Regions from separate parts of the Pantoea phytobeneficialis genome, predicted to be linked through region 3. Evidence: predicted binding sites of a transcription regulator. Region 3 holds the regulator's gene; each other region holds the start of a gene.
The links. The regulator Fur, encoded in region 3, represses iron uptake genes when iron is present. The targets are predictions, from matches to a motif close to ATAATAATGAGAACNACTATCAA.
Positions count from the first base shown of each region.

Region 1: the regulator Fur is predicted to act here: its motif matches at 2,135-2,157, upstream of efeU (iron uptake transporter permease EfeU).
Region 2: the regulator Fur is predicted to act here: its motif matches at 2,116-2,138, upstream of exbB (tol-pal system-associated acyl-CoA thioesterase).

Region 1 covers NZ_CP024637.1:357,779-362,383, forward strand. Annotated here, with positions in the region: gene efeO (iron uptake system protein EfeO) at 1-487, opposite strand, end outside; gene efeU (iron uptake transporter permease EfeU) at 501-2,102, opposite strand; gene CTZ24_RS21905 (ABC transporter substrate-binding protein) at 2,562-3,569, opposite strand; gene CTZ24_RS21910 (TonB-dependent receptor) at 3,584-4,605, opposite strand, start outside.
Region 2 covers NZ_CP024636.1:2,508,671-2,513,275, reverse strand. Annotated here, with positions in the region: gene CTZ24_RS11715 (MFS transporter) at 1-633, opposite strand, end outside; gene exbD (TonB system transport protein ExbD) at 878-1,300, opposite strand; gene exbB (tol-pal system-associated acyl-CoA thioesterase) at 1,306-2,028, opposite strand; gene CTZ24_RS11700 (TRAP transporter substrate-binding protein) at 2,372-3,349, shown strand; gene CTZ24_RS11695 (TRAP transporter small permease) at 3,396-3,902, shown strand; gene CTZ24_RS11690 (TRAP transporter large permease) at 3,918-4,605, shown strand, end outside.
Region 3 covers NZ_CP024636.1:1,234,153-1,238,757, reverse strand. Annotated here, with positions in the region: gene ybfF (esterase) at 1-335, shown strand, start outside; gene ybfE (LexA regulated protein) at 504-779, shown strand; gene fldA (flavodoxin FldA) at 908-1,438, shown strand; gene fur (ferric iron uptake transcriptional regulator) at 1,795-2,241, shown strand; gene CTZ24_RS05625 (hypothetical protein) at 2,299-2,694, opposite strand; gene glnS (glutamine--tRNA ligase) at 2,930-4,597, opposite strand.

The DNA.
Region 1 (4,605 bases), on a different contig from region 3:
CATCCACTACGCCGTTAACATAGCTGGCATAGCCTTTGGTGCCCTCTTCCAACAGCGTCGCGACGCTGCCGGTCGGTGCTGCCGCCGCTTTACCGGTGACAGTAAAGTTAGTCAGCTCTTGTTTCGCTCCCGGGCAATAAATCTGGTAGGTGCCGCCGTCCAGCGTGACGGTGAATTTCACCGCAGGCAGGCCCGGTGCGAGGTTCTCTTTTTCGCCCAGAATACGGTTGTCGCTTAACAGTTCCAGCTCAGTCAGTGAGGTCGCGGTTTTATTGACCACGGTGAAGGTGACCGGACCGGCTTTCGCCGAAGTATGGTCGATATGGCAGGTGCCATCGCCTTCACTGGTCATGGTGATGTTGACCTGTGAAGCGCCGTTTTTCACCGGCGCTGCCGTAGCCGCCTGCGCATCCACGGACAGCATTAAAGCCGCAGAAATCCCTGCTGCAATCAGCGCGTATTTTGTAGAGAACGGTTTTGTCTTCATCGTGCCTTCCTGTTTATTTTTCAGGCAGTTGGTGAGTTGAACTGTCCAGCAGTCCCTGTTTGCTGCGTCCTCGGGCACGAACACCTTTCAGCCGCCGGAACTGGCGACTGGCTGAGAAAAAGCAGGTGAAGGCCAGAATGGCAAAAAGTGAAGGTAAAATAACGGCCCAGAAGTGCCAGATATCATGAGCAACAACCGCATCACGCAAGCGTTGTTCAATATCCTGTGACCAGGTCGGGCTGATCTGCCAGTCGCACCCGGCTTCTGCGTTACGCGCCCGCGCGCTGATGGTGCGGGGAGACTGGAGGCCACCGCCCGATAACGTGATAAAGGTGCCGGCCTGAGATTCCGCGCTCACCAACACGCCACGCCTCATGGCGGCATCAACACGGCAATTCACCGTCCATTTGGCGTCATAAGGACCGGGATGTTGTGACGGACTTAAGCCAACCGGGATGCGGTTGCCATAGGCGGCCATGACCTGGTCGAGCGTCAGCGGTGAACTGGCATCGGCGGGTTCATAGCTGAAACTCGCCTGCCACTCCTGACGCCCCGAGGTGCTGACGTTGCTGAGCTGATCGGCAGGCACCACCAGCGTTTCCGCTGCCTGTCCCTCAAGCGTCACGGCAAACTGTTTGCCCGCGCCTGGCTGGCTGCTGATATGGCCGACCGGTTGCTGCGAGGTGCGGCTGACCAACGGAATTTGATCGGGAATGTCCACATCCGGTGCCGGATAGCCAAAGAACAGTAACAACGCGGTGATCGTCAGGCCCGCACCGGTCACGGTGGTGAACTGTGCGGCTCTTTTTGGTGTCGGTCTTAAGTGGGCAGGCCAGTAGATCATCGCCGCGACCACCACGATATAGATAATCCAGCCTGCGAATTCCACCAGACGCGGATCTGCCGGAATACCCAGCACGCCGGTAATCAGCGCCGATTGCACGGTGCCGGGAGTAACCAGCCAGCTCAGGTCAACAATGCGTTGTTGTCCGGTGTTTAACCATCCCGCTTCATGCGCGCTACGTAACGCGGAGATAATTAAACCGGCCGCAACCAGGATCAGGAACAACCCGGTAAGACGGAAGAAACGCGACAGGTTAATACGGATGCCACCGACATAGATGCCCCATCCTACCAGGACGGCAGCCAGTAACCCCAATACGGCACCCACCGCCGCCCAGGCAGCCGACTGTGAAGCGGAAAAAGTCGCCAGCAGAAATACGCTGGTTTCGAAGCCTTCTTTCAGTACCGCGAGAAACGCCATGCTGGTCAACGCCCAGGCGCTGGAATGGCTGATGGCTTCTGCTGCTTCGGTTTCCAACTGACGCTTGAGGTTGTGCGCATGATTGTTCATCCACATCACCATGCCGGTGACAAAAAACACTGCCACCAGACCGATAATGGACTCCATCATCTCCTGACGCGCCTGTGGTAACGCGTTTTCGGTCAGGTTCAGCACAAAACCCACGCCAAGGGAGAGTATCACCGCACAACCGACACCCAACCACATCGCGGTGAGCGAACGGCCATTTTTGCGTAAGAAAGCGGCGATAATGCCTACGATTAATGCGGCTTCAAGGCCTTCGCGCAATGCGATAATGAACGTGGCCAGCAAGTAGAGTGCTCCCAAAAGTGGCTAAAAGCGAAATGATAATAATTATTAGTATCACTCCCCGTGAGAATAATAAACATTCCCGCTAACCAGCATAGTAAAAAAAGGAAAAACTCTATTTGCCCGTGACATTGCCAGATATTATTTTGCTTCCTGATGTGAGCCACATCTCAACATTAAGTTAACCTTAAGAATTAAGGCGACTCCGTTAAAAGACACAAGGTAGCGGCGCGATTTTAACCCTAAAAAAAACAGCGCGATAAATCGCGCCGCTACGCAACCGGGGAGAGATGCCGCCATCCCCGGTGCTTATTTCGTTGATTGTAGAGATATGTAAAGGGAACAGCTTGATATGTCTTGTAATTTTATTTAACTGCTGAATTATTGGCACCAACAGGTGCGGCTTTCTTGCATGCTTAAAATTGTTGATTTATTTGCTGTAGCATTTTATTCACTGCGGTTTTAGGTTGCAGGCGGCAGCGCCTGTAAGATGCGTCCGGCCTCAGCGGCGCTCAATGGATACGCATAAAACTGGCGATAAAAATCGCGCGTGGCGTCGACGATATTCAGATCGGGAAACAGCTCAGGATGCAATTTGGCTGCGGCCCATTGAATCTGGAGCGCCACCTCGGTGCCATAGCGATCCCACGGAAACACCCCTGCCGGATTCTGCCACACCCGATGATTTTTCACCGCATTGACGCTGCCAAACAGCGCAGCGTAATCGGAATCCGCCAGGGTTCCCGCACCGGCACCAATAATGATCACATCCGGGTTCCAGCGAATCACCTCCTCTGGGGAGATCGGCTTCATATTGCCTTCAATGCCCGCCGCAACATTGCGTCCTCCCGCCAGCGAGATCCAGCTATCAATCAAGGTATCGCGGCCATCCACTTTCAACGGATGCAGCGACTGAATATGCAGCACGCGAGGACGCTGACTGGCACTCAACCCCTGTGTTTTCGCCTGAATGCGGGTAATTTGCTGATCGAGATAATGGTTATACGCCACCGCGCGTGCCTCGGCCTCAGCCGTACCGACCACCTGCGCGGTGGTGGTGAGGGAGCGGCGCAGCGAGGAAAAGTCATCAAATTGCATCTCCAGCACCGGGATCCCCGCCAGCCGGTAAGACTGGGCATCAGGATCATGGGCCGGAACGAAAATCGCATCGACATGACGCGCCACCAGCGCTTCGCTGGCGAAGGTTTTACCGTGCGCCTGTAACGCCTGAAACAACGTTGGCTGCACCTTAAACATCCAGGGGCGATCGGTCGGATGATTCACCGTCGCCACAATACGGTCCCCCGCTCCCAGCGTCATCAGCAACGAATGGTGAGCGAACCAGGCATCGGCGATATGCGTCACCGGATGGCTAATTGCCACCTGCTGACCCACATCGTCCGTCACCGTTTGGGCCTGAGCCACAGCGCTAATTACCAGCAGCGCCAGCCCGCAGAAAGGTTTTAACATGGCCTTGCTCCCGATCAGAAATTGAGTTGCATGGAAACCTGAACCATACGCGGTTCGCCCAGTTGCGCGCTGGCATAGCCAGAACCGCTGTAGCCGTTTAGCCCACCCGGCACGATATTGGTCCAGTAGTGGCGATTGGTCAGGTTAGTGACATCAAGGCGGAAGGTGGTGGCGGTGTTGAACAGTTGCGTCTTCCACGCCGCCCCCGCATCCAGCGTGGTGTAACCGCTGACCCAACCTTCGTTCTGGTTGTCGGTACTACGACGCCCGACATAATGCATGCCGCCGTGAATATCGGTACCGCTCAGCATTGGCAGGTCGTAAGCGGCAAACAGGCTGGCAACATAGCGCGACAAACCGACGATTTGTTTATTCTCCGTCTGCGCGCTGGCGGTTTTCAGCAGACGCGGGTCCAGCCAGGTCATGCCACCATAGACGTGTAAACGCTCGGTGACATCGCCGTCGGCCATCAGCTCAATGCCCCGGTTACGCTGCTCACCGTCCACCGCATAGTCACCGTTGGCGTTGGTATAGGCATAAGGACGCTTGATCTGAAACAGTGCGGCGGTCAGCAGCAACTTATTGACCGCCAGCTTGCTCCCCACCTCAACCTGACGGCTACGATACGGCGCCAGGATGTTGCCTGCGTTGTTGGCGGTGGCGGGTGCGGTGTCGCCCTGTTGCAGGCTGTCGGCGTAGCTGACATACAGTGTCAGCGGATCCACCGGCTTATACATCAGGCTGGCTGAGCCGCTAAAACCACTATTTGACGACTCGCTGCTGCGGCTGCCGGTTTTGCTGTAGTTGGCCGAGCTAAGCAGGCTTTCGCTGCCCGCCAGCAGCAGGCTCCACTGCGGAGAAAACGCCAGATTATCGCTGAGCAAAAACGCATGTTGGGTGGCGGTGGCTGAGTGATAGCGATCGGTAAAATCGGGATAGTCCGGCTCGGCAAATGCCTGGGGATTATCCAACGACGCGCTGCCCAATGTGCTGGTGCCACCGGCTTTCGGGTTCATATTTTTCCAGACGAACCCCC
Region 2 (4,605 bases), 1.3 Mb from region 3:
CATACGGCGAATCCAGAACAGAAACGGTACGATCAGACAGCCAATGACGAACGGAATACGCCAGCCCCAGTCAGTCACCGCCTCTTTTTCCAACAGGTGGTTCAGGCCCAGTCCCAGCAGCGCCGCGAAGATAACCGCCACCTGCTGGCTGCCAGATTGCCAGCTAACGTAGAAGCCTTTACGCCCTTTCGGGGCCACCTCAGCCAGATACACAGACACGCCGCCCAATTCAACACCGGCGGAAAAACCCTGCAACAAACGACCAATAAGAATCAACACCGGTGCTGCCGCCCCAAGGGTGGCATAGCCTGGCACCACCGCAATCGTCAGCGTACCCAGCGCCATAATACCGAGGGTGACCAGCAAGCCTTTACGGCGGCCATGATGGTCAATGTAGGCACCGAGCACAATCGCCCCTAACGGACGCATCAGGAAGCCTGCGCCAAAGGTCATCAGCGTCAGCATTAATGACGCAAACGGGTTATCACCGGGGAAAAAGGTTTTTGCAATCGCGGTCGCGTAATAACCAAACACCATGAAATCGTACATTTCAAGGAAGTTGCCGCTGGTTACGCTAAAGATAGTTCTGGCACCGCTCTGCGATGACTTTTGTAAAGAAGAAGGTGAGCTCATAGGATTTTCCAGTGTCTTCCATGCGGGGATGTCCCTTTTATCGTGACGTCTCCCTGATGAATGTGATCCAATTCACCATTGCACTTTACAAAAGCAGGGTTATACGTAACCAAACATTAACAAAGTTGATCCGCAGGATAATTGCCCGTTAATCCGCCTGATTCGTGGTTTTCCTTTTTGGTCGTCCATTACGCCCATAACAAAAAGGGCGCCCATTAGGGCGCCCTCATAACTTTCAGTGAAACTACTTCTTCACCGTTTCCATACCCATCAAGCCAATCTTCAGATATCCGGCTTCACGAAGTTGGTCCATCACCGACATCAGGGTTTCATAACTTACTGATTTGTCAGCCTGGAAGAAGATAGTGGTTTCTTTATTGCCTTCCGTCTGCGCCGTCAGCGCATTGACCAGCGTCTCTTTGGTGACCTGATCGTTGCCGATATAAACCTGGTTATCTTCTTTAATCGACAAATAAACCGGTTTTTCCGGACGCGGCTGCGGCGCACTGGTGGAAGCGGGCAGATTGACGCGAACATCCACGGTTGCCAGCGGCGCGGCCACCATAAAGATGATCAGCAGAACCAACATCACGTCGATAAACGGCGTCACGTTGATTTCATGCATTTCGCCATCGCTTTCCAGGTCGTCGTTTAAACGCATCGCCATCGCAATTACCCTACGCGCAGTTTCTGTGCGGCAGCCGGACGAGCCACTTCGTTAGTCACGTTTCCCAGGTCAAGGTCACGGCTTTGCAGCAGCAGCACCTGCGCCGCCACATCACCGAGCGACGCTTTGTAGCTGGCAATCATACGGGCAAATACGTTGTAGATGACCACGGCAGGGATTGCAGCGACCAGACCAATCGCGGTCGCCAGCAGCGCTTCCGCAATCCCAGGAGCGACCACCGCGAGGTTGGTGGTTTGCGTCTGTGCGATGCCGATAAAGCTGTTCATGATGCCCCATACCGTACCGAACAGGCCGATAAACGGAGCAACCGAACCAATGGTGGCGAGGAAACCGTTACCGCGGCCAGCATGACGGCTGAAAGCGGCAACACGGCGTTCCAGACGGAAGCTGGTACGCTCTTTAATACCATCGGTGTCTTCGACACCGGCTGAAAGTTCCAGCTCGTTCTGTGCATCGTTAAGTAACACGGCGCTGTGGCTGTTACCCTTGAAGCTGGCGGCAGTGCTGGAGGCGTCATCTAATGAACGCGCATCACTCAGGGCGAGATGTTCGCGTTTCAGTCGGCGCTTGGCTGAACTCAACTCAGCAAACTTACCAAAGAAGATTGCCCAGGTGACCACAGAGGCCATCAACAGGCCAATCATGACCACCTTTACCACGATATCGGCATGATGATACATGCCCCAAACGGAGAGATCCGTCTGCATCAAATCACTGGCTACCACGCTGCATCTCCAACTTCAATTGCATAGTTCACGATCGAGCGCCGGATCATAACAAATTAGCGGGCCGAATTGATAGTAGTTCTCATTACTATTTACAAACGAAAAGTGCGTTTTTCCACCACAGTTTCTTTCGATTGTGAGCAGGTTTTATAAATGTGACGCACCGTATAAAATTATTAAAACATCGTTTCAAAATGTGATGCATTTCATTCAATCAACATCTGCCCACTTTTTCACCACACGATTTTCATTATTCTGAGCCAGCCCTGCCTTTTAACGGTGCCGTTGCACTGTCCGATTTCGCTACCTCTTGCTGGAGCAAAAAATGACGCTGAAAAAAAGACTACTCGCAGTTTCGTTGTCCTCCATGATCGCCCTGCTGGCCTGTAATGCGCAGGCCAAAGTCCTTAAGGTGGCGGAAGTGCAGCCCGCCGGTTATCCCACCGTGGTCGCGCTGGAGCATATGGGGGAGAAACTGAAACAGGCCACCGATGGTCGTCTGGAGATGAAGGTGTATGCCGGTGGCGTGCTTGGCGATGAAGATCAAACCTTACAACAGGTTCAACTGGGCGCGATTGATATGATCCGCGTTTCGTTGGCCCCGGTGACCACCATCGCGCCGGAAACCAGCGTGCTTACCCTGCCCTTTATCTTCCGCGATGAAGATCATATGCACAAAGTGCTGGATGGTAGCGTAGGTGAGCAGATCGTCGATAAATTCAATAAAGATCCCAACACCCGTATGGTGTTTCTCGGCTGGACCGATGCCGGGACGCGCAACATGATCACCAAAAAGCCGCTGACTAAGCCTGAAGATCTGCAAGGTATGAAGATCCGCGTGCAGAACAGCGCCATCTCGCTTGCCACGCTAAAAGCAATGGGCGCTAACCCGGTAGCGATGGGCGTCAGCGAAGTGTTTAGCGCCATGCAAACCGGCGTGGTGGACGGCACCGAGAATAACCCACCGACCTTTGTCGCCCATAACTACCTGCCCGTAGCGAAGTACTACACCCTCACCGGCCACTTTATTCAGCCAGAGATGATCCTGTTCTCCAAACCGGCGTGGGATCGCCTCTCTGCTGACGATCAGGCGTTACTGAAGAAGCTGGGCAAAGAAGCTCAGGATGAGGAACGTCAGTTGTGGGCCAGCTACACCCAGCAATCGATTGAGAAAATGAAGGCCGGAGGCGTCACCTTCCAACAGATCGATCGCGACTACTTTGTCAAAGCTACCCAACCGGTACGCGATCAGTTTGGCGGCAAGTATCAGGATCTGATGACACAGATCGCCGAGGTGAAATAACCCCCCACGCCGCGCGCAGGCGTGGCGTTTCACTCAGGATCCAATTATGAACGCATATTCCCGGTGGATGGATCGGTTGTACCTGCTGTGCATGTGGGTGGCGGCGGCAGCGTTGATGATCATGGTAGCGGTCATTCCCGTCGGCATCTTTGCGCGCTATGTATTGAACAGCGCGCTCTCATGGCCAGAGCCGGTAGCCATTATCTGTATGATCATTTTTACCTTTGTCGGCGCGCCGGTCGGCCTGCGGGCCGGCACCCATATTTGTGTCTCTATGTTGACCGATCGCTTGTCACCTGGCGGGCAAAAATGGGCGCTGCTGTTGTGTAACCTGCTGTTAATCGCCTTATGTGTGGTGCTGTTCCGCGCCAGCTACAACCTGTGTGCCGCGATGTGGATTCAGCCGCTGGCCTCACTGCCCAATGTCACCTATGGCGAAATGTATTTACCGATCCCGATTGGCACCGTTTTTACCCTACTGTTTGCCCTGGAACGTCTGCTGAATGGCGACCAGAGCCAGCGCCCAATCGTCACGCTTGGCGGCACCCACTAACCTCGGAGCATCGTGATGGACGCATTCATCCTGATTGGCAGTCTGATTCTGTTGCTGTTGGTCGGCTTTCCGGTCGCTTTCGCGGTCGGGTTTAGCGCCTTTATCGGTGCCTGGTGGATTGACCTGCCGCTTGAAGCGGTGGTGATTCAGGTGACCAACGGCATCAATAAGTTTTCGTTACTCACCATCCCGTTCTTTATTCTGGCAGGCGCAATCATGGCTGAAGGCGGGATCGCCCGACGCCTGGTGAATTTTGCCTATATCTTCGTCGGCTTTATTCGTGGCGGCTTATCGCTGGTGAATATCGTCGCATCGACGTTTTTCGGTGCAATTTCCGGTTCTTCCGTGGCGGATACCGCCTCGATAGGCTCGGTAATGATCCCGCAAATGGAGGAGAAAGGTTATCCACGCGATTTTGCGGCGGCGGTGACCGCCAGCGGTTCGGTGCAGGCGGTGCTGACGCCACCCAGCCATAACTCGGTGATTTATTCGCTGGCAACGGGCGGCGTGGTGACCATTTCCTCGTTGTTTGTCGCCGGTATTTTTCCCGGTCTGCTGCTCGGAGCATGTCTGATGGTGATGTGTCTGGGATTTGCGCGCAAACGTGGGTATCCCAAAGGTGAAGCGATCCCGTTTCGCCAGGCGCTGAAGATCTTCTTTGATGCCTTCTGGGGGTTGTTCACCATCGTCATTATTCTCGGCG
Region 3 (4,605 bases):
AAGCCGCCGAGGTGATGCGCACCCTGTTGGAAGAAGAAGGGGTCATTCAGTTCATTCTGAAATCGTTCCAGGATGGCGAATGGCGCTTTAATGTGCCGGTGCTGTGGGATAATTACGCCACCATTTCCGGCTGGAATGAGGTTCCTGCATGGCCACATCCGGCGCTGTTTATTCGCGGGAGCGAATCGCCTTATCTGGACAATCAACATCGTGATGCGTTGCTGCGCCAGTTTCCACAGGCGCATGCGCATGTCATCAGTGGTGCCGGTCACTGGGTCCATGCTGAAAAACCTGAGGCGGTTTTGCGCGCAGTTCGCCGCTTTTTTGTACTGTAAAAGCAAAAGCTTGCCGCAAAACGTTTAAGGTTGGCGTCGCAAGGAGTGCTGGAGTATGATGTCGCGCTAAAAATTTGCCGCGGATGATTTTTTCACCGTGGCTGGGCCGATAATGTATAAATTGCGCAGCGCCTTTCCGCCGTTCGCGCCCACTCAGTTTTACAAAAAATGGCAAAAGAACAAACTGACCGCACCACGCTCGATCTCTTCGCTGATGAGCGACGTCCCGGTCGCCCCAAAACCAGTCCGCTAACGCGTGACGAACAGTTGCGCATTAACAAGCGCAACCAGCTAAAACGCGACAAAGTGCGTGGTTTACGTCGCGTGGAGCTAAAAATGAGCAGTGAAGCGGTTGACGCGCTTAATACTCTGGCAGAGCAGCAGAACATCAGCCGTAGCGAATTGATTGAACAAATGCTGCTGGCGCAACTCAAACTGTCGTAACACACGCAGACCGCACGCAGGAACACAAAGTCTCGGCTTTACAAGTTCCGCCACTTTGCCCGGTCTGCTATCATTCGCTTAACTGTGCATTCAACCCATATATCAGGATTTAAGAGGTTACTTAACTCATGGCAATCGTAGGCATTTTCTTCGGCAGCGATACCGGCAATACTGAAAACATTGCAAAAATGATCCAGAAACAACTGGGTAAAGATGTGGCCGAAGTGCATGACATTGCCAAGAGCACCAAAGAAGATCTCGAAGCATTCGATATCCTGCTGCTGGGCATTCCGACCTGGTACTACGGCGAAGCGCAATGTGACTGGGATGATTTCTTCCCGACTCTGGAAGAAATTGATTTCAATGGCAAATTAGTCGCGCTGTTTGGCTGCGGTGACCAGGAAGATTACGCTGAATACTTCTGTGATGCGATGGGCACCATCCGCGATATCATCGAGCCAAACGGCGCGGTGATTGTGGGACACTGGCCGACCGAAGGCTACCATTTCGAAGCCTCGAAAGGTCTGGCAGATGACAAACACTTCCTCGGTCTGGCGATCGATGAAGATCGTCAGCCTGAACTGACCAACGAACGTGTTGATAAATGGGTGAAACAGATTTTCGATGAGCTGCAACTGAAAGAGATCATTGAAGCCTGATCCCCTGCCCTCCTCAATGTGGGCGCTGGCTCACATTGAGTTAAAGGAATTTCCTATAAAAATAATAGCTACTGTTTTTTAACTTTTTCCCGCAAATCTGTAGAATACCCGTAACGGTCATCCGCTTATTCCTCTGGCATCAGAATGAGGCTGAGTGAAATGGAAACAAAGACCTGCACGATCCCCGCCGGCGTTAGTGACATTTCTCCTTACAGCCACTGGTGATTTTCAGGACATTGCCTTGGTTTTCATTTCACTGCTTGAGTTCTATAATGAGACGCAAATGAGAATGCGCGTGATCGACATTCAAGGCCCTGCGCCGCAAGTGACTAGCTAAGTAACAGGACAATATCCGCATGACTGACAACAACTCCGCATTGAAGAAGGCTGGCCTGAAAGTCACGCTCCCCAGACTGAAAATTCTGGAAGTGCTTCAGGAACCCGAATGCCATCACGTCAGCGCGGAAGATTTGTACAAACGCCTGATCGACATGGGCGAAGAGATTGGTCTGGCAACGGTTTATCGCGTTCTTAACCAGTTTGATGACGCGGGAATCGTGACCCGCCATAACTTCGAGGGTGGTAAATCCGTCTTTGAACTGACGCAACAGCATCACCATGACCACCTGATCTGCCTGGATTGTGGCAAAGTGATCGAATTCAGCGATGAATCCATTGAAACCCGTCAGCGCGAAATCGCCACACGTCACGGTATCAAGTTGACTAACCACAGTCTGTACTTGTACGGCCACTGTGCGTTGGGAGACTGCCGCGAAGACGAGACGCTCCACGACAAGCAATAAAATGTGCTATGCAGTATAAAAAAACCGGTGCCTGGCACCGGTTTTTTTATGGCTGCTTCACTGCACCAGCGTTTCCTGTAAATAACGCCAGCGCGGAATTGAGGTACTGCAATCCAGCACCGCCAGTGAGATGCGGCTCTGGTTAGTGCCGTTCATCATTTGCAATTCGCGATACTGAATCGTCACTTCCTTGCTTTGTTGCGAGATGATGGCATGTTCGCTGGTGGCGATACGCATCCCTTCACGTTGACCACGCAGTTGACGGAACAGCACTTCCGTCGCATTGAAATCCAGTTGCTTGCCCTGCGGTGTCACCATTTTGAAATCCGGGTGAAAGTGCGAAAGGAACAATTCAATGCTGTCGTCGGTGCTATCCGACTGATTAAAAATACGTTCGATAAGTTGATGTAATACCACTACGCTGTGTTTGGCTTCCTGAGCGAGACTTGTCATTTTTTTTCCTTTATAACCCGCGGAGCAACGTCTGAGAGCGCATAGCCTACCTGAAAAAAAGTTTTTAACACTCGTAAATTGATTAATTATGTTAAAGTCAGATTAGTTGCAAATCCCGGTAACAAGCACGTTTCGCAAGCCACAGAATAAAAGATGGCTAAACTCAAATTACAGCCAATAAAAAAGGGCGATTTCTCGCCCTTTTATCAGGATATGGGGAAAACGACAAAAAGGATTAATCGCCGATTTTCGCCCAGGTATCACGCAAACCGACAGTACGGTTGAATACCAGCTTAGAAGGCTGCGAATAAACGCTATCTGCGCAAAAATAACCTTCACGTTCAAATTGATACGGCGCAAGCGCTACTGCATCACGCAGACCCGGCTCAACAAAACCTTGTTTGATTTCCAGCGAGTTCGGGTTGATGGTGGTGAGGAAATCCTCTGCCGCACCTGGGTTCGGTACACTGAACAGACGGTCGTACAGACGGAATTCCGCAGGCAGCGCATGGATCGCCGAAACCCAGTGGATCACGCCTTTCACTTTACGGCCATCAGCCGGATCTTTGCTCAGGGTATCGACGTCACAGGTACAATAGATGCAGGTGATATTGCCTTCATCATCTTTCGCTACGCGCTCGGCACGGATCACATAAGCATTACGCAGACGGACCTCTTTACCCAGCACCAGACGTTTGTACTGCTTGTTGGCTTCCTCACGGAAATCAGCGCGATCGATCCACACCTCACGACTGAACGGAACCTCACGCGTGCCCATTTCCGGTTTGTTCGGATGGTTCGGCATGGTGATGATCTCTTCATGACCCGCAGGCAGGTTCTCAATCACCACTTTCAGCGGATCCAGCACCGCCATAGCACGCGGCGCATTCTCGTTGAGATCGTCACGGATACATGACTCCAGCGAGGCCATCTCAACGATGTTGTCCTGTTTCGTCACACCAATTCGCAGGCAGAATTCACGAATCGAGGCTGCGCTGTAACCACGACGGCGCAAACCGGACACGGTCAGCATACGCGGGTCATCCCAGCCTTCTACCACCTTTTCACTCACCAGCTGAGTCAGTTTACGCTTCGACATCACCGCGTATTCCAGATTCAGACGTGAGAATTCATACTGACGCGGGTGAACCGGAATGCTGATGTTGTCCAGCACCCAATCGTACAGGCGACGGTTATCCTGGAACTCCAGCGTACACAGTGAATGGGTAATGCCTTCCAGTGCGTCGGAGATGCAGTGGGTAAAATCGTACATCGGGTAGATGCACCATTTGTTACCAGTCTGGTGATGCTCAGCAAATTTAATGCGATACAGCACCGGATCGCGCATCACGATAAAGTTTGATGCCATATCGATTTTGGCACGCAGGCAAGCCTTGCCCTCTTCGAAGCCACCGGCGCGCATTTTTTCAAACAGCGCCAGGTTCTCTTCCGGTGTGCGATCGCGGAACGGGCTGTTTTTACCCGGGGCAGTCAGGGTGCCACGGTATTCGCGAATCTCTTCCGGCGAAAGCTCATCCACATAGGCCAGGCCTTTGTTGATCAGTTCGACCGCATAGTTGTACAGCTGGTCGAAATAGTTCGAGGAGTAACAAACGTCTCCGCTCCATTCAAAGCCCAGCCATTGCACGTCGCGCTTGATGGACTCGACGAACTCCATATCTTCTTTCACCGGGTTGGTGTCGTCGAAGCGCAGATTGCACTGTCCCTGGTAATCTTGTGCGATACCAAAATTCAGACAGATCGATTTCGCATGGCCAATATGCAGGTAACCATTGGGCTCAGGCGGGAAACGGGTATGCACGCTGTTGTGCTTACCGCTCGCCAAATCTTCGTCGATAATCTGACGAATAAAGTTCGTTGGGCGGGCTTCAGCCTCACTCATCTCAAAAT